2 regions of the Exiguobacterium sp. s46 genome follow, and region 2 is predicted to be linked to the other one. Evidence: riboswitches for the same ligand, from Rfam matches in the RefSeq annotation. Region 2 holds a riboswitch; the other holds the start of a gene.
What was found. Region 2 has a riboswitch for S-adenosylmethionine ahead of KNQ08_RS14415 (Na+/H+ antiporter NhaC family protein). Riboswitches for the same ligand answer to the same signal wherever they lie in the genome.
Positions count from the first base shown of each region.

Region 1: linked by a shared signal. The riboswitch ahead of metK (methionine adenosyltransferase) and the one ahead of KNQ08_RS14415 (Na+/H+ antiporter NhaC family protein) in region 2 are both predicted to bind S-adenosylmethionine.

Region 1 is NZ_JACSMY010000001.1:1,711,537-1,726,681, forward strand. Features, by position in the region: gene KNQ08_RS08945 (peptidoglycan bridge formation glycyltransferase FemA/FemB family protein) at 1-641, opposite strand, end outside; gene KNQ08_RS08950 (MDR family MFS transporter) at 825-2,003, opposite strand; gene mnmM (tRNA 5-(aminomethyl)-2-thiouridylate-methyltransferase MnmM) at 2,157-2,756, shown strand; gene KNQ08_RS08960 (serine aminopeptidase domain-containing protein) at 2,807-3,511, opposite strand; gene KNQ08_RS08965 (GNAT family N-acetyltransferase) at 3,590-4,078, opposite strand; gene metK (methionine adenosyltransferase) at 4,216-5,424, opposite strand; SAM riboswitch class I at 5,553-5,679, opposite strand; gene pckA (phosphoenolpyruvate carboxykinase (ATP)) at 5,914-7,482, shown strand; gene KNQ08_RS08980 (EAL and HDOD domain-containing protein) at 7,507-8,760, opposite strand; gene KNQ08_RS08985 (alpha/beta hydrolase family protein) at 8,935-9,690, opposite strand; gene ytkD (RNA deprotection pyrophosphohydrolase) at 9,662-10,135, opposite strand; gene KNQ08_RS08995 (glucose-6-phosphate isomerase) at 10,308-11,657, opposite strand; gene KNQ08_RS09000 (iron-containing alcohol dehydrogenase) at 11,771-12,937, opposite strand; gene yugI (S1 domain-containing post-transcriptional regulator GSP13) at 13,075-13,467, opposite strand; gene KNQ08_RS09010 (ribonucleotide-diphosphate reductase subunit beta) at 13,903-14,946, opposite strand; gene KNQ08_RS09015 (flavodoxin domain-containing protein) at 14,915-15,145, opposite strand, start outside.
Region 2 is NZ_JACSMY010000003.1:238,341-253,485, forward strand. Features, by position in the region: gene KNQ08_RS14390 (CoA-disulfide reductase) at 1-2,219, shown strand, start outside; gene KNQ08_RS14395 (alanine/glycine:cation symporter family protein) at 2,402-3,847, shown strand; gene KNQ08_RS14400 (hypothetical protein) at 3,934-4,395, shown strand; gene KNQ08_RS14405 (aldo/keto reductase) at 4,521-5,333, opposite strand; gene KNQ08_RS14410 (hypothetical protein) at 5,491-5,694, shown strand; gene KNQ08_RS14415 (Na+/H+ antiporter NhaC family protein) at 5,738-7,048, opposite strand; SAM riboswitch class I at 7,130-7,234, opposite strand; gene KNQ08_RS14420 (metal ABC transporter solute-binding protein, Zn/Mn family) at 7,304-8,317, opposite strand; gene KNQ08_RS14425 (alpha/beta hydrolase) at 8,487-9,476, shown strand; gene KNQ08_RS14430 (histidine phosphatase family protein) at 9,494-10,084, shown strand; gene KNQ08_RS14435 (YwpF family protein) at 10,081-10,572, opposite strand; gene KNQ08_RS14440 (hypothetical protein) at 10,715-11,041, shown strand; gene KNQ08_RS14445 (nicotinate phosphoribosyltransferase) at 11,092-12,543, opposite strand; gene KNQ08_RS14450 (cysteine hydrolase family protein) at 12,561-13,094, opposite strand; gene KNQ08_RS14455 (4a-hydroxytetrahydrobiopterin dehydratase) at 13,258-13,533, shown strand; gene KNQ08_RS14460 (hypothetical protein) at 13,523-14,023, shown strand; gene KNQ08_RS14465 (hypothetical protein) at 14,043-14,306, shown strand; gene KNQ08_RS14470 (rhomboid family intramembrane serine protease) at 14,746-15,145, opposite strand, start outside.

The DNA of each region.
Region 1 (15,145 bases), on a different contig from region 2:
CAGAGTGGATTTGCTTCAAATAATTGTTCAAAATAACTGTCCGTAAAATAGTAATGAGCCGAAGCATTCTTTCGGTCCATTGTTTCATGATACAACGCTACAAAAACAGGTAGGTCGTCTCGTGTTCCTGTTCTAACGGTTAAAGGAGAGGCAAGCGATTTGCGAATCATACTTCTCGTCTTCTTATGAAATGTCTGCATGATGTCCTCTAGTGAAGGGCGTAAATCGATACTCGTCGTATGACGGATGAAGGAGACTTTCGTCCAATCCCGCATGAAGCGTTCATTTCCCGTCAATGGATTAAAGCGAATCATTTCCGAGACAATCGCTTCTCGCTTTGCCCACCTTTCAAACAATAGACGTGCATGCTGCATTTCAGTCGCAGTCAGTTGACCGATGATTTCCGGTCCACCATAGCCATACGGCGTGATGAGATCTGAATAAGGCGTATCAAAAATTCGGCGCTTCAAAAAGGGATAGAACAGTGTTCCTGCATCACCTTCATAACGGAATAGCACCGCTTGCTCAGACGGTCTAGCGTTGAGCGTGACATATTGGTGACTGTAGAAGATATCAAGAGGCTGTTGCTGTACGTGTGTCGTCCAAGTTGCGGCATCTGTGATGAATTGACACCTTTCCATTCGTGCACCTCCAGTCAAAAAGAAGCAACGTTCATATGACCTTTCTTTTTCAAGTTCTTGATTAGAAAGTACCCGTTTCTTTGCCGAAATATTCCATATTATTAAATGTTTATTTTATGATTTTGGAACGAATGACGTAACAAAAGACAGCGGTCATAATGTCCGCTGTCTTACAGATGATGCTCATGATGTGATTTTTGGAATAGCACGAAGGAAGACGACGCCCGCTAACAGAATCAATCCAATTAATGTCAAGAAGACCGCTGACATACCTGATACATCGTAAATCAACCCTCCAACGGTCGGACTGATCATCCGCCCCGCTGAAGCAGCAATATTGACGTACCCTTGGAATTCTCCTTCTTTTCCGATCGGCGCGAGTCTCGCTGCCATAGCAGGAACTGCTGGCCAGATGAACATCTCACCAATCGTCAGGATGATCATCGCGACGAGGAACATCTTGAAGCCGCCTGCGAACGGAACGATCAGATAAGACAAGAGGAAGATTCCTGTACCGGTCATCAATTGTCGCTTTAAGTCATCTCCAAACCAACGAAGAATTGGTGTTAGTAAAGGTTGTGCGAACACGATGAGTGCTCCGTTGATCGTCCAAAGAATCGAGTACTCGGAAATCGTGACACCGAGCGATTTCGTGTGTACGGCAAAGGTTCCTTGCCATTGCACATAAACGAACCAAAGTAAGGCATAACCAATCGAGACGAGCAACATCGTCCGTGCCGCACCGCGTGCAAGGGGTGTGCGTGTCGTTTCGATCTCGTCATGCGCCGCATGCATCCGCGTCGGTGCCTGAATCCAGGACAAACCAACGAACAAAATGATGGCAAAGGCGATGTAGAGGACAAGATTGGCGATGAAGATGTACTGAATCGAAAAGGCAGCGATTTGACCACTGACTGCTGTCCCGAGCGCTACACCGACGTTTTGTGCGACATAGATCGCATTAAAGGCACGGCGCCCGCCTTCCGGCCAGATGACACCCGTCATCGCGTAGATCGTCGGAAAAACCATCCCACCGACGAATCCAATCAATCCAAGCATCGCGACGTATCCGAGGTACGTCTGATGAAACAGCAACAAGCCGACGGAAGACAGGACAAGTCCGATGACACTAATGACAAGCGTCTTCTTGCCACCGAGACGGTCAAACGCTTTTCCACCTAAGTAGTTTCCGACGATTGCTAAGGCCGAGTTGACGAACAATGCCATCCCTGCTTTTGTCATCGACTCTCCTAAATATTCATGAATATATAATGTATTAAACGGCCATAAAAAAGAGGATCCCGTCGTATTGATGGCCATCGCAAGGACGAGGATCCAGACCGCTTTTGGTAATTTTGGCATACCTGTGGTCCTCCTATTTCATTCTCAACCTTGCCACTTTACGCAATCCGTCCCCTAACTGTCAAGCCACTTCGCTTTTCGTCAACGAATCAAAAAATGATATAATGCAGAAAGAATCTTGCACATACTGAACCATTACTAGAAAAACAGACCATAGGAACAGGAGTCTATGCCATGTCACTTGCCCGTGTACTACCTTATACGAAACAATTACTCGAGTCCGTTATCGAACCCGGAGACTGCGTCGTCGATATGACTGCCGGAAATGGACATGATACACAGTTTTTAGCAGAACGCGTCGGTCCAGAAGGAAGGGTTCTTGCGTTCGACGTCCAGGCACAAGCCATCGAGGAATCGACGCGACGTCTCGACGAAGCCGGAATGTTAGCACGCGTCGACCTTTATCATGAAAGCCACATCCATGTCGGTGCCCGTCTTTCGGACGAACAACGTCCTGTCCGCGCCGGTGTCTTCAATCTCGGATACCTGCCTGGAAGCGACAAATCAATCACGACGACAGGAGAAGAGACGCTCGAAGCACTCGATGCCCTCCTCCCAGTCCTCGCTCCCGGCGGTCTTGTCGTCCTCGTCGTCTATCACGGTCACCTGGAAGGAAAACGTGAACGCGACGCTGTCCTCGATTACGTCACAGCCCTTGATCAGCAAAATTATGCCGTTCTCCAGTACCGTTTCTTGAATCAACAAAATCATCCCCCGTTCATCATCGCGATCGAGAAAAAAGTACGCGGATGATGGGACACAAAAAAGTGATGCCCTTTTTTAGAGGCATCACTTTTATTATTTCATTCTTCAACAAGCTTAAAGAACAACATTAATTTTTCTGCAAACCGAGTGTTCAACCGTTCGAAACTAAAATGCGGAAAACCGTGTAGACGTTGTAAGTAAATCTGATCGCCACCCATTTTCCGGCATACTTCAAGCGTCAACTTGACGTCTGCGAACTGATCGTCTGGTGCATAAAAACAAGCCAAGTTCACACGCGGCAGTTTTTTTCGTTCCTCGTCATGTACGACGATCTCTTCTTCGATTTCCCGGTACTGCGCATAGGTCAACTCACCGATGCGAACGGTATCTTCCGTACTTTGACCAAACGGCAACGTACCGAGTGGCGCATCGGGCCGGAAACGATCAAATGCACTCGCGAAGACTTGTTTGACGCCTCCGAGTTGTTTCGAAGGATGCCAATCAAATAACGGTGAAATGAACGCAAGGCTTGCGACCGGTAATTCATATTCTTGCAACAGACGATTGACGACGAGTGCGCCCATGCTACAGGCGACGATATGAATCGGTAGCTTGCGTTTCCCGGCTTCACGTAATGCTTCTTTTAACAGTTGACCATGTTCTTCAAACGAGATGCGACGTGGTGCGTCGACAAGTAATACTTCATACTCTCGTTCGAGTACCCGAATCAAAGCTTCACTCGGACGGGCACGCAGTTGTAACGGATAGACTAATACGATGATTCCTGTTGGTTGTTCAACCACAAACTCACCTCTTCACTTCATACTTCCTTTTTACGATACCTTATTTCAAACGCACACGAAACCGTCCCAAGACGGATTTCATGAGGCGACATGGCGAAGACGAATGACAGATTCTACTTGCCCAAAGACTTCTTCCGTCATCTCACTGAGTTCTTCAAAACCGAATGAGGTCAAGAACTGACGTGCTTTATAGTTACGTGCCTCCACGTATACTTCGAGTGGGACGGCTCCTTGTCGTTCGAGTTCACGGATCAGCCGTCGCCCGATTCCGTTTTGCTGATATTTCGGCAAGACGTACAGACGAATGATTTCCCACGTTCCCTCAACATCAACAGCATGAATGAAACCGACGATTTCCTCATCGATGATTCCGACATAAAAATACTCTCCCCGTGCTTCTTCCGCCGTCCGGATCGCACGAACGACTTCTTCTTGCGGATACGCCTCCTGCACGAAATGCGCTTTCGAACGTTCGGAATAGATTTCTGCATACGTATCCAACCAAGATGTGACGGCAATGTCATGAATACGTCCTGCATCAGCTGGAATAGCTTCGCGTATTTCCATAATCGGAACCCCCCTTTGTATTCATACGAATCGACTCATGTACTTTTACCCTCTTCTAGAAAAAACATTCGTTTCCTGCAAAGTTCCACGGAAACAAAAAAGTCCGAAAACCTGCGTAGGGTTTTCGGACTTTTTGATTATGCGAAACGTTTTGCTTGTTCTTCAAGAACTGCTGCTTTATCTGTTTGCTCCCATGGAAGCTCAACATCTGTACGACCGAAGTGACCGTATGCAGCTGTTTGACGATAGATCGGACGACGGAGATCAAGCATGTTGATGATTCCAGCCGGACGAAGATCGAAGTTTTCAGCAACCAATTCGACGAGTTGCGCTTCAGGAAGTTTTCCTGTACCGAATGTGTCAACCGCGATTGATACTGGGTGCGCGACACCGATTGCGTACGCGAGTTGAACTTCTGCTTTGTCTGCAAGACCTGCAGCAACGAGGTTCTTCGCGACGTAACGTGCTGCGTATGCAGCTGAACGGTCGACTTTTGTTGGATCTTTACCTGAGAATGCTCCACCGCCGTGGCGTGCGTATCCACCATACGTATCAACGATGATCTTACGACCAGTTAATCCAGCATCTCCTTGTGGTCCGCCGATGACGAAACGACCAGTTGGGTTGATGAAGAATTTCGTTGCTGCGTCGATGTATTCAGCCGGGATAACCGGTGTGATGACGTGTTCTTTCAAGTCAGCTTGGATTTGCTCAAGCGTGACTTCTTCTGCATGTTGTGTCGAGATGACGATCGTATCGACACGAACCGGCTCGTTGTTCTCGTTGTATTCGACCGTGACTTGTGTTTTTCCGTCTGGACGAAGGTAGTCGAGTTGACCGTTTTTACGCACTTCTGCCAAACGGCGTGCGAGACGGTGTGAGAGCGAGATTGGAAGTGGCATGAGTTCTGGTGTTTCTTTCGTTGCGTAACCGAACATGAGACCTTGGTCTCCTGCACCGATTGCATCGATTTCTGCATCAGACATGCTACCTTCACGTGCTTCAAGCGCTTGGTCGACACCAAGAGCGATGTCTGCTGATTGCTCATCGATTGATGTCAATACAGCACACGTGTCAGCGTCGAAACCGTATTTCGCGCGTGTATAACCGATTTCACGAATCGTTTCACGGACGACTTTTGGAATGTCGACGTAAGTCGATGTCGTGATCTCACCTGCAACGAGAACGAGACCTGTTGTAACAGAAGTTTCTGCCGCAACACGCGCGTTTGGATCCGCTGCGAGGATTGCATCAAGAATTGAATCCGAAATTTGGTCACAGATTTTATCTGGATGACCTTCAGTGACTGACTCCGACGTGAATAGTCGGCGATTAAGGTTTGTCATGTATGACCCTCCCAAAAAAGAATTTGACGGTGTACTCATTTCCCCTAGTTGAGTGGGACGGTAAAATGAAAAAAACCTTTCCAAGTCCAAAAAATGGTCAGGGAAAGGTTGTGCGTTCTTCCTTTACCCTCTTATCGTTCGAAGTGTTTACTTCGCTTCAGGAGAGCACCTTTTCCCTCATTAATATGTGAATTAATGTAGGACGGTTGCCGGGTTTCTTCGGGCCTTGTTCCCTCCACCTGCTCAGAATAAGAGTATCCGTTACGAATTACATGATATAAAGTTGTACCTACTCTGTCAAGCAAGGTTTCAAATTCTAGTCGAAACTTTTTGAAAGAGATGTTAAACTGTTAATGCTGAAAGCGTTTCCAGATAAATAGAAATCAGCATCAGAAAATGATTGCTCTCTCTTTAGTATGTCATATATAATAAATGTGTCATACTAAATACAGTGAGCCAAAACCAACGTAGGGGAAAGGTGGGGTCAGGATGCCGATGACGGTCCTGAATATCGAAGAACTACTCAAGAAAGAGCATGTGTTCAAACAACTATCTGTTGCTGAACTTGTCGAACATGCGATTCGAAACGAAGAAGGTGTCCTTGCTGAGAACGGCGCATTATCTGTAGAAACGGGGAAATTTACAGGTCGTTCACCAAAAGATAAGTTCATCGTCCGTGATTCTTCCTGCGAGTCTCACATTGATTGGGGGCATGTCAACCAACCAATGGATGGAGACAAATTTGAACAATTGTTGCAAAAGGTTCTTCGTTACATGAACGAAGCCGACCAGCTCTACTACACAGAAGCTGCTGCTGGAGCAGATACGCACTTCACCCTTCCGGTCCGTGTGCTCACACAATACGCTTGGCATAACCTGTTTGCCAAACAACTCTTTTTACGCGAGTATCCTGAAGTGGCTGCCTTCGAACCGTTCACGGTCGTCTATGCGCCACATTTCAAAGCAGATCCTGCCGTTGACGGAACGAACTCCGAAACGTTCATCGCGATGTCGTTCGAACATCGGATCGTCCTGATCGGTGGAACGGAATACGCGGGAGAAATCAAAAAATCGATCTTCTCCGTCATGAACTATCTCTTGCCACAAGAAAATGTTCTTTCGATGCACTGCTCGGCAAACGTCGGACACGAAGGCGACGTCGCTTTGTTCTTCGGTCTATCCGGTACTGGTAAGACCACCCTCTCAGCAGACGACAGCCGTCAATTGATCGGCGACGATGAGCATGGTTGGTCGCACGACGGTGTCTTCAACATCGAAGGCGGATGTTATGCAAAGACCGTTAACTTATCACGCGAAAAAGAACCGCAAATCTTTGACGCGATCCGTTTCGGAACCGTCCTTGAAAACGTCGTGCTCGACGAAGCCCGTCACCCTGATTACGATGACACATCGTTGACGGAAAATACGCGTGCTGCTTATCCGATCACTGCAATCGATAATATCGCTGTTCCGTCACGTGCTGGTCACCCGAAGACGATCGTCTTCTTGACGGCTGATGCGTACGGTGTCTTGCCTCCGATCAGTAAATTGACGAAAGAACAAGCGATGTATCACTTCCTATCAGGATATACATCAAAACTCGCTGGAACAGAACGTGGGGTCACGGAACCGGAAGCAACGTTCTCAACATGCTTCGGTTCACCATTCCTTCCACTGATGCCTGAAAAATATGCGACGATGCTGGGCGAATTGATTGATCGTCATGGTGTCACTGTTTATCTCGTCAACACAGGCTGGACAGGTGGTGCTTACGGAACAGGTAGCCGCATGAAGCTATCCTATACACGGACGATGGTCAACGCTGCCGTCAACGGTACACTCGCAACGATTCCAACAGAAGAGCACCCGATTTTCGGACTTCATATGCCACTGGAAGTTCCAGGTGTTCCAAGCGAGTTACTCAATCCAGTACGCGTCTGGTCGAATCCGGACGAATACGACACACAAGCGCGGTCGCTTGCTGAGAAATTCCAACATAATTTCCTTCGCTTCGAAAGTGCGACGGATGCGATCAAGTCAGCTGGTCCACGCCTATAAAAAAAGAGCCTTCGGGCTCTTTTTTTATAGGATAGAATCCGTTCTTTCTTGAAGATGTGTTTCTTTTTGTTTAAGCCATTCCTGACTTTCTGCTAGTAGCGCATAGGCTCGTGGAAGTGAGACACCTAAACGTTGACTGAGTAGTTCGAACTGATCAAAATCACCGCGATCTGCACTGATCACAAGCACTAAACAATCCCGGAATGGATGATCTTTTCCTTGTAGGACAACCTTCAAGGAATCTTCGATTGGTAATTGACCAATGATGTCGTCGATATCCACAGACAATAACGCATCAATATGTGACAGCAATCCGATCATGTAGGCACTCTCTGACTTCAACGTGCGTGTTTCTTTTGCAAATAGCTCGCAAAGCTTAGCACAATGTAAAGAAGACCGGAGTAACTCATTTGACCATTCGTAAGGACTAGCAAGCTTCATCTCACGCAAGACGATTAACGAAATCCAGCTTTTGAGTTGCGAGAAGCCAAGTAGTGAAATGGCTTGACGAACAGAGCTGACTGTATTTCGTAATCCCATTCCTGGAGAATTGATCAGTTGCAGTACTTGAATGCTGATATACGGATTTGCTTCAATCTCATCAATGACTTCATCGTATTTTTCATCCGTATCGAGCCATTTTAGCATCTTCAGCAATACCGGCAATTGAGGAGGGACAGCTTTTCCCTTCATCAACATAGGCTTAGCATAAAAATAGCCTTGGAACCAGTCATATCCCATTTCAAGACAACGTGTGTGATCTTCATGTGTCTCGACTCGTTCGGCAAGCATCTTGATATGGGGATAATTACGCCGGACGATATGCAGGATCGCACTTTGCTCGCGAGGAGAAATCGCCTCGATGTCGATTTTAATTAAATCAATTAGCGCGAATAATTCTGTTCCATGTTGACGAAGTAAATCGGTCACAAAATCATCGAGTGCTAGTGTAAAACCTGCTTCTTTCCAACTGTGCAACACAGATAACATCTCTGTATCGATATCAACAGTTTCTAAAATTTCGATAACGAACCGTTTTGGATCTAAATAGTGAATCAGATCACTTTTCAAGAGATCCGCTGTAAAGTTGACGAAAAGTTTTTTACCTTCAGCGACATGCTCTACACCCATATGAACGAGTGTATTCGTTAAAACATCCATTGTCGCTAGATCACCGTCGAATACATTCATTTGTTTGACGGAACGATACAGCAACTCGAATGCATCAACTGCTCCGATTCGGTCAACGATGGGTTGACGTGCTAGTAAGATATCCATCGTCCTCCATCCCCCTCTACATTACTCATATGGTTCTAATTATATCAAAATTTATTTTTCAGGAAGTTTATTGTTTTTTACAACGAATCAATATTCTTTTTTTCCCATTATGTATGTAAGTTCAATTCTTCAGATGACAAAAAAACCGATACGACATTCATCGTACCGGCTAAATCATCGATTATAGATACCAGTCTCAAACCAATTCAACACATTCCGCGTCACACGCAACTTGTCATGAATCGGAAATTGATGGGCATAGGCATAAGTCTGAAGCGTCGTATGCTCAGGATGACGTGCAGCATAAGCGGTTGCGTGTCGTAAACGAACGTTCTCATCGTATGCACCGTGAATCAATAATACTTCACCTTGAGGTTCGACATGGAGCGGCGAGCGAACCGCGTATTCATCAGGAACCGTGTCTGGTGTACCTCCCGTGTATCGCCGCAGCATCTTTTGCATCGTCTTCTGCTCTTCATACGTCCACGTCAACTCCGTCACCCCTGCCCAGGACACCGTTCGGGCGACTGGACGGTGATGCGCAAGGAGCAACGCCATCTGTCCACCACGTGAAAATCCAAATGCGTGAACATGTGAGACACGTTGCTGCAACCAGTCAAAGGCACTGCAGGCGTCTTCGATATCGTGATGTCCAAAGTCTTCTTTTCCCGTACCGCCTAGATTCCCTCGATAGAAAGGTGCCATGACAAAAAAGCCTGCCTGTGCGAACGCGAGCAGTCGAGTCGGTCGGACCATTCCGATCGAACGCGTTCCACCACGCAAGTAGAGAATCCCCTGACCGTTCGCAACTTGCGGGAGTACGATATAGGCACCGACCCGTTCTCCGTCCGCTGTGGTATAAAACATCCGAAACGTCCGAAACGGACCTTGGCGCGGAAGTTCAAACCAATCGGCGTTCGCTAAGTACACGGAGTGTCTCCGGAAGGACACGGTCCTTCATCATAAAGCTGTATTGTCGATTCGTATCGAGACGATCAGGGAGTTCCTCGAATAGAAAAGCACCATCTGTTTCATCCACGGCAAGATGAGACGACAATGATCCGATTTGCGCGAAATAGATGTTTTTGATGATCGTATCACCTTTTCCAGCAACACGATACTGTCCGACATATGAGAGAGAATCGATTTCCCCACCCGTCTCTTCCATCACTTCGCGACGTGCGGCTTCTTCTGCTGTTTCACCCGGTTCAACCTTTCCACCAGGAAATTCATACCCCCGCTGCTTATGATGGGTCAGCAACCATTTTCCTTCGTACACGGCAATGACCCACACGTGCAAGGGACGATCCGAGAACGGATGGTCATCAAAACTTAACTCCACTTGATTTTGATAATAATCCAAGAATGTAATCACGTACGTGCACCTCATTTCTTCTTCTAACTTCACTTTACCTGTTTCACGGGTATTCTAAAAGTGAAAACGCTAGGATTACCTGTAAATCTGGAAAATGATAGCCTACTATCATCCGGTAAAAGCAAAAAAACAGCCGATGTTCCACTAGGGAACGATCGACTGTCATTTTACATTACTTCAAACGTGCTTCGAGTTCTGCTTTTTCTGCTTCGAATCCTGGTTTACCAAGAAGAGCGAACATGTTTTTCTTGTACGCTTCAACGCCTGGCTGATCAAATGGATTCACTCCGAGGAGGTAACCACTCATCGCACAAGCTTTTTCGAAGAAGTAGAACAGGAATCCGAGGTGATACGGTGTCATCTCTGGAAGTTCGACTGTCAAGTTCGGTACTTGTCCGTCCGTGTGCGCAAGCAACGTACCTTCTGCTGCTTTATCGTTGACGAATTGAATCGACTTCCCTGCAAGGAAGTTCAATCCATCGAGATCCTGAGCGTCTTCTTCAACAGTCAACGCATGACGCGCTTGACCGACTTTGATGACTGTCTCGAACAGGTCACGACGACCTTCTTGGACGTATTGTCCCATCGAGTGGAGATCCGTCGAGAAGTCGACTGCTGCTGGGAAGATTCCTTTGAAGTCTTTTCCTTCTGACTCGCCGTATAATTGTTTCCACCACTCCGATACATAATGAAGTGCTGGTTCGTAGTTGACGAGAAGCTCGATCGTCTTCCCTTTCGCATAGAGCGCATTTCGTACGACCGCGTATTGATACGCTTCGTTGTCAGCTAGGTTTTCGCTCGCATAGCGCTCTTGCGCGTCACGGGCACCTTGCATCAACTCTTCAATTGAAATACCAGCTGCTGCGATTGGTAATAGACCAACCGGTGTCAAAACAGAGAAACGACCGCCGACATCGTCCGGAATGACGAATGTTTCATATCCTTCAGAGTCTGCGAGTGTTTTTAATGCACCACGCGCTTTATCCGTCGTTGCATAAATCCGGTGTTTTGCTTCTGCTTTACCGTATTTCTCTTCCATGAACGATTTCAAGAGACGGAACGAAATTGCTGGTTCTGTCGTCGTACCCGATTTCGAGATGATGTTGACCGATACATCTTTTCCTTCGAGGACTTCGAATAAATCGTGCAGATACGTCGATGAGATATTATGTCCTGCATAGATGATTTGTGGTGCTTTGCGATCTTCTTTTGATAACAAGTTATGGAATGAGTGTCCGAGCATCTCGATCGCAGCACGCGCTCCGAGATATGAACCGCCGATTCCGACGACTAACAACACATCAGAATCCGACTTGATTTTTTCTGCAGACGCTTGAATGCGTGCAAATTCCGCTTGATCGTAATTCGTCGGAAGATCCACCCATCCTAAGAAATCACTTCCTGCGCCTGTTCCTGCATGAATCGCATGGTGAAGCGTCTTTACCGTTTCCGCCATATGATCTACTTCATGTTGACCTACGAATTGTAGGGCTTTCGAATAATCAAAACGTACTGTTGACATGCCATCGTCCTCCTTATTCATTCGCAACGAAATGCGACCTTCCTTTTCATTAAAACGCAAGAAGGAAGGTCGTTCAAGTCTTTTGTGAAATGAGTAGCAAATGTTACAGATTGTTATAGGGCAGCTGTCACGATTTGACGAACGTCTTCGTTTCCAAGTGATTTGAAGTTTCCGAAGTCGCCGCGTGTCATTGCTGACTTGACGATTGCGTCAACTGTATCTTCTTTGATGTCGTAATCAGCGAGACGATTCGGTGCACCGAGTGATGTCCAGAAAGCACTGATTGCGTCGATTGTCGCGTGTGCTGCTTCCATCTCTGATTTACCTTCCGTATCAACGTTAAAGACGTTCTCACCGAGTGTGACGAAACGATGTGCGTTTGATTCGTCGAGTACGTGGCGCATCCAGTTCGGGAAGAGGATTGCGAGTCCACCTGCGTGCGGGATATCATGAACAGCTGAGACGGCGTGTTCGATGTTGTGTGATGCCCAGTCGCCGCGTGCGCCCATTTGAAGGACACCGTTGAGCGCCATCGTACCAGCGAAGAGAATCGTGCCACGAAGTTCAACGTTCTCGAGATCGTTGACGAGTTTTGGTGCTGCTTCGACGACTGCTTTCATGACACCTTCTGTCATCCGTTCTTGGACCGGTGCATGCGCAGGGTGGAAGTATTGCTCGAGGCAGTGGCTCATCATATCGACGATACCGTAGATTGTTTGATCTTTTGGCACACTGACTGTGTACTTCGGATCAAGGATTGAGAATGTTGGGAACGTAAGCGGGCTACCCCAACCGTACTTCTCTTGTGTCTTCCAGTTCGTGATGACGGATCCTGAGTTCATCTCAGAACCTGTTGCTGCAAGCGTCAAGACTGTTCCGAATGGGATGACTGTTTCTGGTGTTGCTTTGCCGATGACGAGATCCCATGCTTCGCCTTCATAAGGAATACCAGCAGCAATCAATTTCGTGCAGTCGATGACAGAACCGCCACCGAGTGCAAGCAATGCGTCAACGCCTGCTTCACGTGCGATTTTGATACCGCGCTCTGCTGTCTCGATACGCGGGTTCGGTTCGACACCGTCGCATTCGACGTACTCGATTCCTGCCGCGTTGAGTTCACGTGTGACATCATCATAGACGCCATTACGTTTAATACTGCCGCCACCGAAGACGAGCATGACTTTCTTTGCACCGAGTGCTTCGAGTTGTGGTTTCAGTTGGCTGACTTGACCGTCACCAAAAATAAGTCTTGTTGGATTGCGATATTCAAAGTTTTCCATCTGTGTTGCCTCCTCAATAAGTAATGAACACCTTACATTATCCACACATTCCCCTTTCGCATCTAATTTAATGCTTATTCTGTGTAAAAATCGCATAAAAAAAAGAGAACCGACCGATGTCGATTCTCTCATGTGGCTTATTTTTGGAAGTTTGATTTTTCAATCCATTCTTCCAATTTACCTTTAAGAACGTTGAATCCAGGTGCTTCTTCTTGTTTGAAAGCAGGACCTGCATCGCGACGTCCAGCGTTTTTGCGTGGACCTTTCGCGCGTGCTTCACGTTTTGGAGCTTCCTGAGTTGCTTTGATCGAAAGCTTCATTTTTTTGTTAGCTTCGTCGATGTCGAGAACTTTAACAGTTACTTCATCGCCAACTTTTACGTAATCGTTGATGTCTTTTACGTAATCGTGTGAGATTTCTGAGATGTGGACGAGACCTTGTGTTTGCTCGTCAAGTGCTACGAAAGCACCGAAGTTTTGAATACCAGTTACTTTACCAGTAACGACTTGGTCTTTTTCAAAGTTTGCCATAATGTATACACTCCCTAACTAAATTCATCAACTTATAATAACACACTTTTCTTGTATCGTAAAAAATATTTTTGGAATTTGTTTATTTTTTATTTCACAAGGGAACATTTTAATAGCAAGACTTCAAGTATTCCCCCTGATTCTGCCGAACTTTCCGAGTTCGGCCCTTTTTTTGTTCTTTTGCTCAATTGACCTAAGTGACAAAGAAAAGTATTGCTTGAAACGAGAAAGACGAAAGACAGATAAGACTATCAAAAAAACGGACAGTCTCGGTCTGCTCACTTTCCGCGGACAAGCCCTCATGCCGCTTCAGATGCGTCGCATCTTCCAGGGTCATGATGACTTGTTTTTCCGCAGGAGTCGAGCAGAACCTCACCTGTCCTAGCGTAAAGGAAATATAGAGTAGAAGCAATCATCAATTGATTTATTTATTACTTACAGATCGTCAAATCCATTTGCATCGGTTACTTTCGCATACGAACGTGATTTTTGTTCGAAGAAGTCCGATTTCGTCGCGTTCATCGAATCATCTGAATACGCACGAATCCATGGCATGACGTCTTCGTCGTGCCCTTCATAGAGATCCGACAAACCGATGACGCGAAGGCGTTTGTTCGCGAGATATTTAACATAGTCACGCATCTCACTGACGTCAAGTCCGTCTAGATCACGTAAGACGTATTCGCTCCACTCGATTTCAAGATCAACGGCACGCTTGAACGTGTCATAGACGAATTGTGTGAATGAGCCATCGGCATCAATTTCCGGATGCTCCGACAAGACAGCACGTAACAATTGGCTGATGAAGTACGAATGTTGCAGTTCATCACGTTGAATATAACTGATCATCGTCGATGTTCCGACCATCTTTTGGTGACGCGCTAAGTTATAGAAGAAGGCAAAGCCTGAATAGAAGTTGATTCCTTCAAGAACGATCGAAGCAACGAGCGATTTCGCGAAGTTCTCTGGAGTCCGGTCATTTTGGAAATCTTCGTATAAATCAAGAATGAATGCATTACGCTTCATGACCATGTCATCGTCTTTCGCGATATCAAAAATCCGGTTTTGTTCAGCCAATGGAACTAAGCTGGATAAGACGTAGCTGTACGATTGATTATGCACGACTTCCTGTTGCGCGATGATTGCGAGAATCGCATGAACGGACGAATCCGACGTGAACATTGCCGATTCCAAGATATAACGTGTCTGAACCGAGTCAAGGATCGAGAGTAGCCCGATGATTCGTTTGAATGCATCCTGTTCCCGTTCACTTAATTGATTCCACTGTTGCATGTCCTTCGACATCGAGATCTCATCTGGGATCCAGAAGTTCGATAACAGTTGTTTGTAAATCGAATAAAACTGTGGATACGCAATGTCGTTCCAGTTGACGATGGCACTCGTTTCGCCACCGATGATCGCTGTCGCGCGATTTGGATGACGTGCATCAAGCAGTTTGATTTTTTGTAGCTGTTCCATGTGCTTCGACTCCTTCTTGCTGTAATTGAAGAATGGTCCGTTTCGTCCATTCCTTGACGAGATGTGGGCGATTGCGTGGTGACTGTTCGATTTTCAACAGTTCTCCAGCAAGCGGTACACCGAATTTCGAGAGATGATAGGCCATCTCATCAACGGCGCGACAATATTTGACGAACATCTTGTCCCCTGTTCCAAAAAC
Region 2 (15,145 bases):
AAGCGATTCGGATTAACCGTGAAGCGAAGACGGTCACGATCCGCAACGTCGAAACGGGTGAAGAATACGATGAATCGTACGATCATCTGATTCTTTCTCCAGGTGCAAAACCGGTTCGTCCAAACATTCCAGGACTCGATGACGCAACGAACGTCTTTACGTTACGGAACATCCCAGATACGGACCGGATGCGAGAATACGTTGATACAAATCGTCCTGATAAAGCACTTGTCATCGGTGGAGGATTCATCGGTCTTGAAATGGCAGAAAATCTCGTCGAACGTGGGGCGCACGTCACCCTCGTTGAGATGGCGGATCAAGTCATGGCTCCGATCGACCCAGAAATGGCAGCAATCGTTCATGAACATCTGCGTACGAAAGGCGTCGAGTTGATTCTAGAAGATGGCGTCGCTCGTTTTGAAGAGGCAGGTCGCCGCGTCGTCCTGACAAGTGGACGCGTAATCGAAACAGAGATGAACATCCTATCGATTGGTGTTGCACCGGAGAGCACGCTCGCAGCAGATGCTGGTTTAACACTTGGCATCAAACAGACGATTCAAGTCGACGACCAACTACGGACATCCGATCCATCCATCTTTGCGATTGGTGACGCAATCGAAGTTAAAGACTATATCACGAAGGAAGCGACACATGTTCCACTCGCGTGGCCGGCAAACCGTCAAGGACGCCTCGTTGCAGATATCATCGCCGGACGCGACGTCCGGTACAGCGGCACGCTCGGAACAGCGGTCGCAAAAGTCTTCGACTTGACGGTCGCTTCGACCGGTAACAATGAAAAACGGTTACGTCAGCTCAGTCTTCGTTACGAAGCGGTGCATCTCCACCCGGGATCGCATGCGGGGTACTACCCAGGGGCGAGTCCGATTTCGATGAAGCTACTGTTTGATCCAATCGAAGGAACGATCTACGGAGCGCAGGCAATCGGCATGACAGGTGTCGAGAAACGAATCGATGTCCTCGCGACAGCGATTAAAGGTGGATTGACAGTGCTTGATCTACCAGATCTTGAACTATCATATGCACCGCCATATAGTTCAGCGAAGGATCCGGTCAACATGGCAGGATATATTGCGTCGAACATCGTGCTTGGTGACAGTGCGAACGTTCATTGGCACGAAATCGATGCGATCGTCGCCAATGGCGGCTTATTACTCGATGTCCGTGAACCATCGGAAAACGAGTTAGGCGCGATTCCGGGATCAGTCAATATCTCGTTACCGACGTTACGTGAGAAGTTGGATGATCTGCCGAAGGATCAAACGATCTATGTGACATGCCAAGTCGGATTACGTGGATATGTTGCAAGTCAACTGTTGCAACAACACGGTTATGATGTGAAAAACTTAAGCGGTGGCTACAAAACATGGTCGGTCGTGCATCGTGATCAAGAAGCGCGAAGCCAAGCGAAGGAGGAGACTGCTGTGACGGTAACGAAACGTGAGCCAAAAACGAAGGCTACACCAGAACAAGTGGCACTGCTCGATACGTGCGGTTTACAGTGCCCAGGTCCAATCTTAGAGCTGAAAACAAAAATCGATCAGATGACGGACGGCGAGCAAATTTTCGTCAAGGCGTCAGACCCAGGATTCTTGCCAGACGTTCAAGCATGGGCGAAAAAACTAGGTCACACGGTCCATTCAGCGGAAATAAATCAAGGGGTCGTCGAGGTCTTGCTTGAAAAAGGGCAAGGGGAGACACCAGCTGCAGCGCCGGTTCAAGTCAATCCGGCAGATGATGCGACGATGGTCGTCTTCAGTGGTGATCTTGATAAAGCACTTGCTTCTTTCGTCATTGCGCAAGGTGCACAAGCGATGGGAAAACAAGTGACGATGTTCTTTACGTTCTGGGGCTTGAACATCATTCGAAAACCAGACGCACCGGCAGTTGAGAAAGCAGGAATCGAACGGATGATGGGCATGATGATGCCGAAACATGCCGGGGAGCTGCCGCTCTCGAACATGAACATGGCAGGCGCCGGTCAAAAAATGATGAAAAAAGTCATGAAGGACAAACAAGTCGATGCACTCGAGACGATGATGGCAAAAGCACAAGCTGCTGGTGTCCGAATGATCGCCTGCACGATGTCGATGGATATCATGGGCATCAAGAAAGAGGAATTACTGGATGATATCGATTATGGTGGCGTCGCCAGTTACCTTGGTGCAACGGATGGTGCCAATCTGAATCTGTTCATCTAATCTAAAAACCTGTTTAAATGAACGTGTCAAACCTGACATCTGATGTGAGGTTTGACACGTTTTTTGTCGTCTGAGGTATAGATGAGTTTGATTTTTCAAAAAAAATTGCGTATGATAATTCACATGTGAAAAAAGTTTACATCTAAAAAGAGAAACTATGTGGTGGAAGTGGAGGGAATCGGATGGAGAAGCAGGTAATGGATGTAGTCAGTAGAATCAGTGATATGTTATGGACAAACGTACTGATCATCTTACTCATCGGATTAGGCATTTATTTTACATTCCGGATGCGGTTCGTTCAATTCCGGATGATACCGGAGATGTTACGCTTACTGTTCCAAGGAACGGATAAAGGGAAAGACGGCGTGTCGCCATTCCAAGCATTTGCGATCAGTACGGCAGCACGTGTCGGTACTGGTAATATCGCGGGTGTCGCGACAGCGATCGCACTCGGTGGACCAGGAGCGGTCTTCTGGATGTGGTTGATCGCCTTGATCGGTTCGGCATCGGCATTCGTCGAGAGTACACTCGCGCAGATCTACAAGGTACGGGACGATAAGGCATGGCGTGGGGGCCCTGCCTATTACATGGAAAAAGCACTAGGTCAACGTTGGTTAGGGATTTTATTTAGTATCTTGATTACGATCTCATTCGGATTTGTCTTCAATTCCGTTCAATCGAATACGATCTCGCTTTCACTTCAAAATCAATACGGCTTTGATAAGACATGGATTACGGTCGGACTAGTCGTGCTGACGGCACTTGTCATCTTTGGTGGCGTCCGTAGTATCGCAACCGTCGCGTCGTTCCTCGTACCGATCATGGCCGGTGGTTATATTCTGATCGCACTCTACATCATGGCTACGAATCTTGAAGTACTGCCAAGTATTTTTAAATTGATCTTCCAAGAAGGTCTATTCGAATTCAAGACACTCGCAGGTGGTGCAGTAGGTGCAGCACTCTTGAACGGGATTCGTCGTGGTTTGTTCTCGAACGAAGCCGGTATGGGTTCAGCGCCGAACGCGGCGGCAACAGCGGAAGTCTCTCACCCGGTCAAACAAGGGTTGATTCAATCGTTTGCGGTCTTCGTTGATACGTTGATGGTCTGTTCGGCGACAGCGATGATCGTTCTCGTCAGTGGAGTGGCAACAAAAGATGCTAGTGGTCAACCGGTAGCTGGGATCGACTTAGCACAAGGGGCGCTCGCATCACAAGTGGGATCACTCGCGACAGGATTCATGGTCGTCGCGATTTTCCTCTTTGCCTTTAGTTCCGTCGTCGGAAACTACTACTACGGTGAATCGAACATCAACTTCATCCGTGAAAATAAACAAGTCTTGATGGCATATCGTATGCTCGTTCTCGTCATGATCGTCTTCGGTTCACTCGTTGAATCGGCGAACCTCGTGTGGGCGTTAGCAGATATCTTTATGGGACTGATGGCGATCGTTAACTTGTATGCGATCTTCCGTCTCTCGAAAATCGCGAAACTAGCGCTCGAAGATTATGTCGGGCAACGAAAAGCTGGAAAAGAGCCACGATTCTATACGGACTCGATTCCGAACTTGCCAGGGAAAGATACGCTTGAAGCATGGCAAGAATCAGAAAAAGACGAAAAAGCAATTTAAGGAAAAGGGAGTCAGAGAAATCTGGCTCTTTTTTTGTATAGAACGAATTTAAAAAGGGAATACAGAGTACAGAAGGGAGGGGGAGAATGGAAAACGTACATTTCGTCCGCGTCACGGATGCGGTCTGGGAGTCGTTCGGAAACGATCCCCACATCATCATGGATTGGATTTTATTCATTCATGAGACACAACCCGATCATGAACAATTGTTCGCCCTCGAACAGACGAACGCCATCTATCATTTGATGAATCAAATCGATATCTATATTGATCAAGACACACATTACAACCTGGGACGAGCGATCGTTGGCGAAGAGTTGATCGTCAATGAGGAGAAAGCGGCGATTGTCGGTATTCTGCCCTTGCCACTCCTCATCATCTCGGCTGAGGTGATGCGGAATTTTGATCAACGGGCACTCGCTTCGATTCATGATGAAGCCGGAACACCGGGCGAATTCGAGGATATCTGGGAACAGTTCGCCGATTTACGTGCCTATTTTCAAAAGGCAGAAGAAGCGGAAGATACGATTTTAATTTATTATGTCTGAACAGCTTAAATCATAAAAAAAAGAGACCCGCTTCCAAGTCGTAGACTGGAAACGGGTCTCTCGTCGTTCAGATGAATCAAGACGTCTTCATATGGAAGACGTTCTCTTTTACGTGAATCGTCAGATTAAAAATCGATTTCGTCCGGATCCGGTCCGAGGCGGACATCCGTTGCCAGACGATCAATTTTCTCAAGATCATCGGCATCGAGTTGGAAATCAAAGACGTCGAAGTTTTCCGCAATGCGTTCTGGTGTAACGGATTTTGGAAGAGCGACGATGCCGTTGTCGAGATGCCAACGTAAGACGACTTGTGAAGGTGTCTTGCCGTGTTTCTCTGCGATTTCCTTGAAATCGTTGATTTCGAGGAATTTCCCTTGCATGAGTGGGCTCCATGCTTCGACTTGAATGTTGTGATCTTGCAAGTATTCGTGCAGTTCGTGTTGCGGTAATTGTGGATGCAACTCGACTTGGTTGATCATTGGTGCCATCAAGCCCTCTTCTGCCAATGTATCGAGGTGATGTTCTTTGAAGTTCGAGACACCGATCGCTTTGATCTTGCCTGCTTCATACAGTTCAACCATTGCTTTCCACGCTTCGATATAGCCTTCGACCGGCCAGTGGATAAGATAGAGGTCAAGATAATCTGTTTCGAGACGTTCGAGCGATTCTGCGAATGCTTCCTTCGTCCGACCGGCACGAATATCATCGTTCCAGACTTTTGACGTTAAGAAGAGATCCTCACGTTTCACGCCGCTTTCCTTGATTCCTTTTGCGACACCGCGCTCGTTTTTGTAGACAGCAGCCGTATCGATATGACGATAGCCGACACGTAATGCTTCAGCGACAGCAGCAGGTGCTTCTGTCTCTTCATCTACTTGCCAGACACCGAATCCGATTTGGGGAATCGTAATACCGTTTGAAAGTTTTGCGTATTGCATGTGTTACTCCTCCTCATAAAACGTAGTTTAGATTTGCTCGTTTAGTTTAGCATGAACGAACGAAGACGTCCGTTTCCATGCTCATGGAGGAATGAAATAAGGTAAAATAGAAAAGAATCGTGAGATTTAATCGTGTGTTAAAAGAGGGGGAGAAAAGATGGCTCAAAAGAATAAAAAGCTATCCAAATGTACTTGGCTTAGCATTGGCGCCTTGTTAGTAACGCAGGCAGTGGGTCTGTTTCTTAGTGCGCGAAAGTCAGGACGTAATCCATGGGTGTGGGGAGGCGCTGGACTCGTTCAGTTCCCGCTTCCGGCAATCGCTTACTTAATCTTAGAACGACAAGCGAAGCAGAATAAATAATAAAACAGGTCCAATCGTCGACGCGATTGGACCTGTTTTATGGTTACGAAGAAATTTTTTCTTGCTTCGTCGCTGTCTTCTTCATGCGTGGTAAGCCGAAGAAGATGGCAATTGATCCACAGACGAAGAGGAGGAACGGATAGAACAGATACGGAATCAGTTCCGGTGAAGCCGTTTTCGTCAATTCTGCTGCGATCAATAGTTGTGCTCCATACGGAATGATGCCTTGAATACCACAAGAGAAGATATCAAGGATACTCGCCGATTTTTTTCGATCGACTTCATACGTATCGGCGATTTCAGCTGCCAGTGGTCCAGCGACGAGAATCGAGATCGTATTGTTTGCAGTCGCGAGATTCGTTGCACTAACGAGTGCCGCCATACTGAATTCGGCACCACGACGCTGTGAAATCTTGCGTGTCAGCGTCTCTTTTAAGAAGGCGATTCCACCGTTGAACGTAATCAAGCTGACGAGACCACCCATGAGGAGCGTCAAAATGGAGATCTCCGCCATGCCCATCATTCCTTCAGACATCGAGAGGACGAAGCCACTCAAGCCGAAACTACCATCAATCATACCGATGATGCCGGTGAGTAACGTACCACCAATTAAGACAAGAATGACATTGACGCCAAATAGTGCAAGGACGATGACAGCGAGATATGGAATCAACTTGTAGAATTCAAATGCTTTTGCTTCGACGACGTCACCAGAACCAGAAACGAATGCGAGTAGGATGACCGTCAAAATAGCAGCCGGTAGGACGATCATGAAGTTCGTCCGGAATTTATCGCGCATGTTCGTTTTTTGGGTCCGGACGGCGGCAATCGTCGTATCCGAGATGAACGACAAGTTATCGCCGAACATCGATCCACCAACGACAGCAGCCGCTGCGATCGCAACGTTGATGCCTGTCGCTTCATGAATACCGAAGGCGATTGGCGCGAGTGCAGCAATCGTTCCAGTCGATGTCCCCATTGCCATTGAGATGAAGGCAGCGATGATGAACAGACCACTCATGAGGAGCGACGGAGGTAGGAACGTCAAAGCAGCATTAACGGTCGCATCGATGGCGCCGATTGCTTCTGCTGTTCCAGAAAACGTACCGGCTAGTAAGAAGATGAAGACCATGATCATGATATCAGGATTTCCGGCACCCGTTGCGATTCGTTCGACCGTTTGATTGATGGATCCTTTCGTCGTGATTGCAGCAAAAATCAAAGCGATCAGTGCGGCGATAAGGATCGGAAATTTGTAAAAGTCGTCATAGAAGATCCCGGCTCCGATGAAGAGAACTAGGAATACGACGAGGGGAAGCAGTGCCCATTTGTTAGGCGTGATCGTTTCATTCATTGTTGACACCTCGTTTCTCAAAGATACAAAAAAAGACCCCTTCGCAAGAAAGAAGGAGGTCTTTATGAAATAAAGACGCTCTTCTTATCTCTCAAGCTTTCGCTTGCTGGATTTGGCACAGTACGAATCAAATCGTCCGCTGCCGAAACATCATTGGGCCAGTCCCTCCGTTTCTCGCGATAAAAAGAAGTCATTCAATTGTTGTAAAACACGTTTCTTACCGTACCGCATTGAGTAACGCGTGTCAACTGTACTTTACTGAAGTGCCTTTTTCAATGTTTGGACGTTTTCTTCCATCAACTTGAAATAAGAGCTGTTTTGTTGCGCTTTCGTGACCGACTCTAGATTATGAATCGTCACGGATTCAGCTCCGATTTCTTTTTGGATGACACGTGCGACCTTTGGTGAGACCGTCTCTTCGAACGCGACGTATTTCAAATCATGCATCCGTGCTTCTTTCACTAAAGCGGCCAGTTGCTTTTGTGACGGTTCATCGGAAGGAGAAATTCCCGCAATCGGCAGTTGTGTGAAACCATATCGTTCTGCGAGGTAACCGTAAGCGGCATGCGTAACGAGAAGTTCTTTTTTCGATCCATCAGCGACAGCTTGTTTAAATTGTTCGTCCAATTCATCAGCTTGCTGATCGAACGCTTTTAAGTTTTTCTCGAATGTTGCTTTGTCTTTTGGTACTTCTTTTGATAAAGCAGTTGTAATCGAGCGTGCCATTGCTTTTGCGTTGACAGGATCGAGCCAGACGTGTGGATCGTATTTTCCATGGTCATGACCCTCTTCTTCATGCGCATGTTCATCCGTTGCATGATCATCGTGCCCTTCTTCTTCGTGGGCATGTTCGTCTTCACTATGCTCCTCTTCTTCATGTGCATGAAGTGTAGCATCCGATTCTAGCAAGTTGACGTCCTTACTCGTCTCGACGAAGCGGACATCCGTGCCTTTTAGACTCTCCTGGATTTTTTTCGAATACGGCTCGAGCGTCGTACCGGTTAAGAGGAACAAGTCGCCCTTAGCAATCTCGGTGAGTTGTTTTGACGTCGGCTCGTAAGAGTGGGGGTCTGCTCCAGGTGGGACGATCATCTTGACGTTGACTTGATCCCCTCCGATTTCGCGGGCAATAGCAGCCGTCGCGAACGTTGATGCATAGACTTCTGTCTGGGTTTTATCTGAAGTCGATGAATCGGTATTCGAACCGCAAGCAGCGAGAACACTTGCACTTGCGAAAGCGACTGTTAAAGCGGGAATGATTTTTTTCATTATATGATACCTCCATTATTAAAACGTAACTATTCCGATTTGGACTTTCTCACTATAGCGGAACGCTGGTGAAGCGTCAAGTACGAATACCGAGACGTTCGACTTCTTTTAAAACGGGGTAGAAGGATAATAAAGTGAAGAAACTGGCACGTCTTTTGGAGGTGATCAAGTGAAACGTGAAACTGCATGGCTAATGGGGGGAGCTGCGTTATTGACGACGGCAGCAGCGGGAGCGAGTATCTGGAACAATTATGGTGCATTGCTTCGATGGACCGAACCCGCCTTGCCACTCACAGAAAAACAACTTGCACCGCGGACGCTCACCTACAAACAGGTGGGAGACTGCATCTTACAGCTCGATCTCTATTATCCACCGGGAGAAGGACCGTTTCCAGTTGCCATCTATGCACACGGTGGTGCATTCGTTCGTGGAGAGCGCGATGACATGTTCTGCTTTAGTCCAATCGTCGACCGTCTGCTTGAACTCGGAGTTGCCGTCTGTAGTATTGAGTATCGTTTGTTCGAAGAGGGCAGTTATTTTCCGGATAACCTCGAAGATGTACGGGATGCGTTATGTTTTTTGAATAAGGAAGCAGAGGATCTTCGCATTCTAAGAGGACGGATGATGGTATGGGGAGACTCAGCAGGAGCCGCACTCATGCTGACGACGGCACTTGCCCCATCTGCTTTCGTCGGTGAGCGCGATGAGCGGCACATGCCATTGATCAGTGGTGTGATCGCTTTATATCCACCGACGAACTTTTTGTTGTTTAATTTCATTCAGACTTGGATTGCCCACATTAAGTTCTACAAGGGGGGACGAGAAGAATGGCGCAAGCTGATGACGCACGTCTCACCCGTCACGCACCTAACATCGGATGCCCCGCCCATCATGCTCTTGCACGGTAAAAAAGATCCGATCGTCCCGTTTTCTCAAGCTTTGCATTTCGTTGAGAAGGGAGCCGATGTCGGAGCCGATGTTCGTTTGTTTTCCTTTCCGAATGGCACCCACTCACTTGCCAGTTTCGCTCAGACGGAAAATCCGTTAAAGATTGAGCGATTGCTTGAACGAATTGAACGTTTCACCTGTCAGGTGCTACTGTTGCCACCGCGACAACTTCCGAATGGAAAACATGATACAATCAGTCATATTTCTTAAATGAGGGAGATAGAGACATGACTGAAATTTGTTTAGTGCGGCATGGTCAGACGGATTGGAACTTAAACGAACGGATTCAAGGAAGAGAAGATATCCCGTTGAATGCAACAGGAAGAAGACAAGCGGAACTTAGCGCCGCTTATCTATCGAATGAAAAGTGGGATGTCTTGTTAGCAAGTCCCTTGTCGCGTGCCGTTGAGACAGCAGAAATCATCGGTCGTGCTGTTGGTTTAACGATTACAGCGACAGACGAGCGACTTGTCGAACGCGAATTCGGAGCCGCTTCCGGTGAACCAGTCGCAGCGATTTACGAGGCCGTTCAAGCGAACGATACGACGCTTGTGCCGGGTCTTGAAACGGAACAAGCCATCCAGGATCGCGTGTTCGAGGCGCTACAGGAAGTGACACGCATGTATGAAGGGAAACGAATTCTAATCGTCTGTCACTCGCATACGATCAAGGCAGCATTATCATCGATTGACGCGACATTTAGTTACCGGACACCTTTGAAAAACGCGTGTGCGAATTATATCCATCATACGGATCGCTATACGATTGATCGAATCAACGTAGCGGACCACATCACGGACGAGGTCGAAAAACCTTAAGAGACGGGCGTGTTCGGATGCTCTATCAAATATTGTTTGAACGTTTCTTTAGCGATACTTGTGATATGGGCACCACGTTTTGAACGACGATCCTTATACTCCTGAACGAGTTCTTCGCCAGCGAATCCATCTTCGACGACTTCGCGTAAGATCGATTCAGATAAATCATTTTTCATCATGACCATCTTACCTGTGAAGACATACGAGACGTTTTCGCTTAAGACAGTCCGTTCAAGAGGCGTGACGATCATCGCGGCAGGGTCATTATCAGGTCGTGAGATCGTGATTTCAATCAAAGCACGTAAATGTTTTGTGAACAATTCATCGACGATCGGCTGATCCGTCGGAGGAACGACGATTTCTGCAACCCACTGTGCCGTCTGTTCGGTACTGACCGTCAATCCGTCCTGAATGGCGACGGGAATCGTCGTATCACGTCCTGACTCATCCATTAAAATGCGTAATGTGCATAACTTAAAGGTTTTCATGAAAAAATGCCCTCCTTTGATCGCTTACGATTTTCCTACAGTATACCGTGAGGAATGTAAGACGGGAAACTTTTCCTGACGAAATTCGTATGAACTATGTTTAAATAAGACTAGATACTACTAAACAGGAGGATCGTTCATTATGCCGCAAGTACTCATTGGAATATTAGGAATCCTGGGTATCGTTCTACTTGCCCACCATATCATCATGTATTGGCATGCTGAACCGACAGACCGCCCGACGCTTGCATATCGCATTGCGCTCCTGATTGCCTGTTTGCTACTCATTAGTGGAAGTGATCATTTAATCAGTATTTTCTACGCGGATTCCTTAGCTGAATTCGGTCAACGCATCACGTATATCGTCTTCATCGGAGGTGCACTTGGCTTCGCATGGTACTTTCGTAAGAAGATGGAACAAGCGCCAACAGAAATGACACCTGTCGGAAACGAAGCAGGATTAACATGAGAAAAAGCGCCGTTCATCCCGATGGAGGAAGAACGGCGCTTTTTTGTGTCTTATTTTAACCCACTTGCCAGTCGAGTGTCCCGAATCATGTCGAGTTTGAGCTTCCAGAGACGATCGCTGAATGTGACAGCATAAATCTCTGGCAACCGCAGCCGTTTGTACTCTTCCCACAGACGACCGATCTGTGTTTCGTGGAAGTGGCGACTTTCTTCAATCGTTGGGACCGTATAGACCAGTTCTCCATCTTTGAAGATTGGTTCAAGTAACCGCTCGACCTTGAACTGTTCGATGCGATTTCGGAACGATGGGTCTCGGACGTCGATGAGATCGACAGCTTCAAGTGTCGACGGATCTTCGTCCATCAACGTCACGTAATCGCCTTTGAACTTATCCGTCACCGGATCAATGATGCGATAGACTTCTTTGATGTGAGGTGTCGTCGTCTTGGCTTTTGACGAGGATACTTTGATGACGGGTGCGAGCTCGCCATCTACTTCACGCGCGACCAGTTTATAAACCATCCCAAGAGCCGGTTGTTCGTAAGCTGTAATACCACGTGTTCCGACGAGGAATGTATTGGCTTGGGCACCTTGGATGCGTAAGTCCTGAATGACGTACTCATCGAGGTCCCCTGACAAGACGATGTCGACTTCCGGGAAGCCAGCTTCGTCAAGCATGTTACGGGCACGTTTTGACAAGTAAGATAAGTCGCCAGAATCGATCCGGATGCCACGCAGTTTATGCCCTTTGGCTTGGAGCTCCTTTGCAACCGTGATTGCATTCGGAAGACCACTCTTGAGCGTATCGTACGTATCGACGAGTAATGTCGCCTGATCCGGATAATGAGAAGCGAATGTCCGGAATGCCGTCAATTCGTCATCGTGGAATTGAATGTCAGCATGTTCCATCGTTCCACCACACGGAATGCCGAAGTCGCGTCCTGCTGAAGCAAGGCTTGTGACGTCAAAACCAGCCAGGTACGAAGCACGCGTTCCGAAGTAAGCGGCATCGATGCCTTGCGCGCGACGGGCACCAGCTTCGAGGAACTTCGCACGGGGAGCCGATTGACGAATACGTGCGTACTTCGTCGCGATGAGCGATTCGTGGTTCGCGATGTTCAGAATCGCGGTCTGTAAGAGCTTCGCTTCAAAGATGCGTGCCTCGATCCGAATCAGTGGTTCGTTCGGGAAGACGATTTCGCCTTCTTTGACACTTGAGATCGAGCCATTGAACTTGAACTGACGCAGTTCATCCTTGAACTCATCCGGGAAGCCAATCATCTCTTGCAAGTACGTGATATCTTCTTCCGTGAAACGGAGTGTTTGAATATACTCGATGATATTTTCGAGACCTGCAAAGACGACATAGCCTCCTGCGAACGGATTCGAACGGTAGTAAACATCAAAGACGGCACGTTCATTATGACGTCCTTCTTTCCAATAGATATACATCCACCGTGGTAAGTACAGATCGGTATGGAGTGCAAGATTACGTTGTAACATGACGGACAGATCCCTTCTTATTCGCCGACGACTTCTGCGCCGATCGATTGTTTAAAATGTGTAAGCGCCCACTCGTGACCAGTCGCGTTAAAGCTTGCGACCGCATCGGCATGGACGACGATACGATACCCGAGATTGTAGGCATCGACAGCTGTATGAAGGACACAAATATCCGTACAGACACCGACGAGGTGGACTTCGCGGATACCGCGTTCACGCAAGCGTAAATCAAGGTCCGTCCCGGCGAACGCACTGTAACGCGTCTTGTCGATAACGTGATCGGCGACCCGTGCCATGGCTGCGACTTTCCCGAATAGATCACGTCCATGTGTTCCGCGGATATTATGTGGCGGGAAGAGGACGGTTTCCGGGTGGAATGTATCGCCTTCTTCGTGAATATCGTTAGCGATGACTACGTAATCTTCCGTTGAAAACTCCTCCATCAACGTAGCGATCCGTTCTTCAATCGCTTGTCCTGGTTTTCCGCAAGTCAGCTTTCCTTCGTCAGCAACGAAATCGATCGTGTAATCAATGACAATCAGAGCGCGCATATGCGTAAGCCCCTTTCCGATTTTGAATTAGTGTTCTCTTTCACATTGTACTCTATCTCACACAGAAGGCAAAAGGAAGAAATCGGATACAAACAGGTATAGAGAAGTAAAAGAATGGGGTATAAGGTATAGGACGAAAATGATAGTAGAGGAGGAGAAAGGGATGGCTAGGTTGAATGAGTATGAAGTGGAAGAGCGTCTTGAGCGGTTGCAGGATTGGAGTGTCGTGGATGATGAAATCGTCCGGACTTATACACTTGCATCGTTTCCTGCGGCACTGGATTTCGTACAAGAAGTCGGAAGTATCGCTGAAAACTTGAATCATCATCCAAGGATCGTGATCGACTATAAAAACGTCACACTTGCAGCGACGACTCATGATGAAAACGGATTGACGGAAAAAGACTTTCAACTTGCGGAGGCCTGTGATGCCATCTAAACTTTCGATTACATTCGGTAGCGGTTCGTTCGTTGAACAAATTCGTTCCCGTGATGCTCATATTCGTGTCGCTAGCGGAAGCGGCGATGCCATCCTCTGGATGGAGACGGACTCGAAATCACCTTTTCAAAGTGGCAATACCTATACGTTGCTCGAATCACGTGGCAATTTTTCGGACGAAGGCAGTCTCTTCTACTGGTCGATTCCGGCAGATCAAAATAGCGGGGATCTATTCGTACATCAAGTGATGTCGAATCCGAAAGTCATCGGAGCAGAATATGGTGGCTTCCAGGCATTTCGGATTGGACGTGTCGAGAAGGGAACGGATCTTGCCTTATTGATTCAGTTCCAAGAGACAGGGGACGGAGTTCGTTATGCAAAATCAGTTGAACGTCTTACGGTAGACCAGTATGCTGAAGAGGCAGGGAAGTCGTTCGCGCCTTCTCCCGTCATGAAACGGTATCAAATCGTACCACCAACAAATGAGTGAGATGCAGGGGGACTAACAGATGAAGAAGAACTATTTTGTCGTAGCAACACTTGGTGGCGCACTTGTCGGCGCTACTTTATCACTACTGCATAAAGATACGCGCCAAGCGCAGTTTGCAGCAGTGAAACGGACATTCAGCGGCGCAGGAACACAATTGTCTGCTGTCAAACAAGATCCAAAAGGGCGCTTTGAAGAACTAAAAGCACTCTATACGGACAATCAGGAAACAATCCATAACCTGATTGACGACGTGAAGGACTTAGCAGAAGTACTTCGCAAATAAGCAAAAAAAGGACTCACGCGTGTAGCGGAGTCCTTTGAGACTGAAGACAAAGTGTAATTTTTCTCTAACGAGAAGGATTACGCTTTTTTTGTTCGTCTCGCATCGTTTTCCTGGGACAAGCATCGCGCCGCTTCGCTGCAGGGTCGCTCTTGCTTGTTTTTCCCTAGGAAGCGATGTCGAGGGAACAAAATACTTCTCTACTACTTCTTCCGAGTATCAAAAGAATGACGCGTCATACGCCACTCCTACAGGAAAAAACGCGATTTTGCGCTGTCAGAGACAAACAAGACCCGTTTTCCTGCTCGAATGGAGCGGGAAAACTGGCTTGTGTCTCGCCTGAGGAAAGGGCGTGAAAAGATGCGTCATTTTTTGAGTCAGCCCTTTTATCTACAATCTGCAAGAACTCGAGTGTGTAGCGGAGTCCTTTTTGCATGCTGGTTTACAAGTAACGGAAGAATAATCCGAGTACGGCAAACGCGATGATGATATAGAAGAAGATCCGACCAAGTTGACCAGAACCGCTTACGAAGACAGGTCCACCGCTCGAACGACGACCGGTTTGGAACGGACGTGTGAATGGGACGGCACGATTACCAAAGACGAATCCAAAGAGGAATCCGAGGACGAAACCGTACAAGTGACCAAAGACAGCAACGTTCGATCCGAGCAACGTAAAGACTGCCGTGACCGCAGTAAAGATATACACAAGACGTGTATCATCTGCTAGGATGACCGTCCGCTTGAATCGACTCAAGTAGACGTAAAAACCAAGCAAACCAAGAATGGCACCCGATGCTCCAGCTTGACCATAAAACGGTTCATTGATTTTCGTGAAGTAC